One region of the Sporosarcina sp. SG10008 genome, then DNA from elsewhere that is predicted to be linked to it. Evidence: riboswitches for the same ligand, from Rfam matches in the RefSeq annotation. Region 1 holds a riboswitch; the other holds the start of a gene.
The links. A riboswitch is a leader RNA that binds a small molecule or an ion and turns the genes downstream of it on or off. The one in region 1 is predicted to bind lysine.

Region 1 (2,210 bases):
GTCAATCATTATGGTGCCTGCAATCGGCATAAGAATACCAAATGACCCCCATGAGCTACCTGTCGAAAAGGCCATAATACAAGCAAGGATAAACATGATGACCGGCAGGAATGAAACCGATATATTCGATTTCAACACAAGCTCTGATAAATATAAGCCTGTTTCCAATTTTCCTATCAGGAATGATAATGACCACGCAAAAATAAGAATCAGCACAGGTGGCATCATTGCTTTCAATCCATTTATAAAGGCACTGCCAATAAGAGAATAGCTTGCCGTTTCATTATTTTTCATCTGTTGCATATATAATACTACCGCTATTAGCGTGGCGATAATTCCACCCGACAGTAATGCAAGAGAGACATCCGTATTTTCAAAAATTGACAAAAGGTTCATTGATCCGCCGGCTAAATAACCTGTCCAAATCATAACCGCAAATGTCACTGCAACAAGTGTGACGATTGGTGCGACTAAATCCCGAACGCGGCCATGTGCGTGTACTGGGAAGTCTTCTTTTAACTGACCTGGAATTGTTTTAGCAGGATCAAATAATTGACCTGTTTCTGTAGCAAGTTGTTCATGTCTCTTCATTTCGAATAGATCGAAATTGGTCCACGCAAGGAAAAACACCATTGCAAGTGTTGCAATAACGTAAAAATTCATAGGCGCCATCATAATGAAGGCAGATAGTGGTGAATAGCTAATCGCTGCAGCACCACCAAATATAAGTGCAAGTTGGCCTATTAAAAAGGCACCCCAACTTGAAATTGGTGAAATGACACAAATCGGTGCTGAGGTTGAATCGATGAAATAAGCTAGTTTTGCTCTTGAAACTCGATGCTGATCTGTAATCGGACGAGCAATTTGGCCAACTGCCAATGCATTGAAATAGTCATCCACAAAAATAGCTATACCGAGAAATACTGTGAGCAGTTTTGCACCACGTTTTGTTTTGATGTGCCGCACTGCCCATTCTGCAAATGCCCTGCTTCCACCGGATAAACTAACAAATGCAGTGATAACCCCTAATAGAAGGATGAAAAGGATAATGTAAATGTTCCCTGTATTCAGTCCACCATCCCAAAATGTAGCCTTAACTGACTCCAATAAATTTTTTAATGATTCAACAGGTCCGAACGACGCCGCCAGCAGAGCACCTGAGACTATTCCTGCTCCGAGCGACAACAGCACCCGTTTAGTTGCAAACACCATAATAATTGCGATTAGTGGTGGTAAAATGGATACCCATGTTCCTATCATCTACTATTCCTCCATTTAGTCGGGTTGAGGCCCTGTATAGGGGGAATAAAAAAACGGCTACTAATTACACTCAGCAGAGTGCATCAGGAGCCGGCTTTATCTACGTTTCGTTTGTTGGATAACTAATACTGCTTATCTAACTCACGACTTGTAGCTCATCATACATGTTCAAAAATGTATGACAGTGTTATCCCTATTCGGAATAACCCCAGCCTGATAGATCCCGACGATCTTACCAAACTTCGGCAAAGCTTCCTTTTACACACGGTCATCGGTGTCAATCTCGCGTGTGTGACTAATAAGCAATGCAGCCTCTACCCAATCGATATTTCAATCCTCTACTAGCCTATCAGTTATCCACACCATTTTCAAGTCCCTTTTCATTCCTCTATCGCGGGAGGGGCTGGAACTTCGACCGATGGCGGATCCCCACCACCAGTCGTATAGATTTGAGGTACTGTTGATTGAATTAGTCCCATAGCTACCGGAATCTTCTGTGTCACTACACTTTGCTTTGTTGCAAGTGGGACAATGATTTGGACATTTACTGTTAATAATATATTCACTTCAACAACGGCATTGTTAATACCAAATTCACTAATTTTTGTATCTATAGTCGCTTGTACTTGACCTATGACATGAAAACGAATCGGTATTTTAGGCCCTAAGTTCCCTAGTAGTGGAATATTTGCCGCTTGAGCAAGAGGGACAAAAAAGACAATTCCCTCTTCACGTTTCATTGCTTGCGAATCAAATTCTATCTCATCTGTTGGTAATAAAGCTAGATTGCCCGCTTCAGCCTGTTGAAGATGGGACTCGACAAGACCATGTGTCTCCGCTAATACTCTGTTGATGATTTCAGTGTTGAATTTCACCATCCCTTTAGAATCGTTCGGGACGTTTACAATGATATCATTGACATCAAGTACATTGGCAGTCCTGGAATTGAT
Region 2 (2,210 bases), 330 kb from region 1:
TTGCACCCACTAAGCTTATAGACGATGAGATAGAGTGATGGGTGCCAGGTTCTTATTGATTTGTGAATTGTTTTGGAACCTGGTACCCTTCACAATGGTTTTTAAAAAGTTACTTTTTCATGGATATTTAGTGCTCGTTGTAGTGAACTTAGTTGTTCATCGCTTAAAGGAATCATAGGTAAGCGGACACCACCGACAGGGATTCCTTTTAAATTCAAAGCTGCTTTTACAGGTGATGGATTTGGAGCAGCAAAAAGTGCTTTCATTATAGGTAGTAGTCTACGATGATCCTTAGCTGCCTCTTGAATATTGCCGCTTTTGAAATGTTCAACCATCGTTTGCATTTCATTTCCTATAACATGGGATGCTACAGAAATAACACCTGTTCCACCAATTGATAACACTGGAATTGTTAAACCATCATCACCGCTATACAATGAAAAATCTTCAGGTGTATGAGTAATAATTTCGACCATCGCATCTAAATCACCGCTTGCCTCTTTAATAGAAACGATATTAGGTATTTTTGAAAGGCGAATGACTGTTTCAGCAGATATGTTGACAACACTGCGTCCGGGAACATTATAAAGTATAATCGGTAAAGATGTGACCTCCGAAATTGTCTTAAAGTGTTGATATAATCCTTCTTGAGATGGGTTGTTATAGTATGGCGCAACGAGCATAATACCATCGACACCTACATCTTCTGCAAGTATTGTTAGTTCAATTGATCCTTTTGTGTTGTTCGAGCCTGTACCAGCAATCACCGGAACTCTGCCATTCACAACGTCCACTGTAAACTTGAATAATTTGACCTTTTCTTCTTCTGTTAACGTCGGAGACTCTCCTGTTGTACCAGATACCACTAAGCCATCTGTTCCATTAGCAATTAAATAATTAATTAAGTTTTTTGTAGCTTGAAAATCAATTTCACCATTTTCATCAAAAGGAGTCACCATAGCAGTTAATACTTGTCCGAAATTCATTATTTCTCCACATCCTATAATTTATTTTAAAAAAATAGAGGAAGAAGGGCAGTTAGTGAATGAACGCAAAAAAGCAACAACAAGGGCTCGTTGTTGCAGTAGAAATAATAAATTATTTCTTTGCATAAGATAGCCCTCCATATAGTTTCCTATATGACAATTCTGTGTTTATTCAACACAGAACCAGCTTCAAGAAAATGAGATTCTCTCCACTTCGGCAAATTCCCCTTTCCACAAATGTCACAGGATCTCATCATCCTCCACGTGTGTACTGATGGTCTTTGCGCCTCTATCCTTACTTCAAAATTTTTGAAATAAGTGAATTTCTAATTAGACAAACCTTACCTCTATTCTAACGCAATTGCAAGGGAAAGGTGCCGAGTTCTAGAAAGGTTCTGAATTTAATGGGGACTTGATATTCTTTTAAATGTTATTTCGTCTGTTGATGACCCATTTATTTGAATAAAATACTAGTGAGAAGGGCTTGATGACCTTCATTTTCACTGGACTATTTCCGGCCCGCTTCCGGCTAACTATTCATGACAGATTTACTGAGGGGTACTAGCCATACATTTTTTAGTAATCCTGTTGTGGATAGTAGCCTGTCGCGTTCCTGCATTGTTCAAGTGGAAAATGCAGCTGTTTTGGAAGAAATGAATAGATGACTTTCTATAGAGAGTGTAAGTGCCCGAAGATACAATTTCGGGCACTCTTGAACGTTGTATAATGTGCTTCTTGCTTACTTTTAAGAAAGACTATGCATCTAATCATGTGATGCCTAATAGAAAGTGACACTTCTTTACTATTAAAAAAGAGAAAATCATAAAGAAAGTTTCAGCCGCCAAAATTGTATCTTTGGCGGATTATATCCAGATAAGAAGAACCGCTGTTCTTTCGTCCCAAAAAGTAGTTGTACACGTATCGCCTGAATTACTCTACGGAGCGTTTGTTGCCAGAATGGTTAATACACACTAAGATGAATGTATCAGGAAGCGAATCGATGGATTGTGGCTAAGAATAGAAAGAAAACAGCGGATTAGTTAATAAACAAGAGTTAGGAATAAATGTATAAAGGTGATGTTAGTTATGAAAGTTGAAATTGAAAATGAAATTATAGAATTTAATGTTCAGTATGGAAATAGGAAGAAGCTAGCGATTCAGATAGATTCGTTTGGTTTCATAACTGTTAAAGCTCCAAATGACACAAGTAAAGAAATGATTGTC

Region 2: linked by a shared signal. The riboswitch ahead of dapA (4-hydroxy-tetrahydrodipicolinate synthase) and the one ahead of ACGLYD_RS01990 (Na+/H+ antiporter NhaC family protein) in region 1 are both predicted to bind lysine.

The regions. Positions count from the first base shown of each region.
Region 1 is NZ_CP172607.1:391,242-393,451, reverse strand. Features, by position in the region: gene ACGLYD_RS01990 (Na+/H+ antiporter NhaC family protein) at 1-1,260, opposite strand, end outside; lysine riboswitch at 1,404-1,585, opposite strand; gene yunB (sporulation protein YunB) at 1,641-2,210, opposite strand, start outside.
Region 2 is NZ_CP172607.1:62,408-64,617, forward strand. Features, by position in the region: gene dapA (4-hydroxy-tetrahydrodipicolinate synthase) at 102-986, opposite strand; lysine riboswitch at 1,109-1,286, opposite strand; gene ACGLYD_RS00275 (M48 family metallopeptidase) at 2,073-2,210, shown strand, end outside.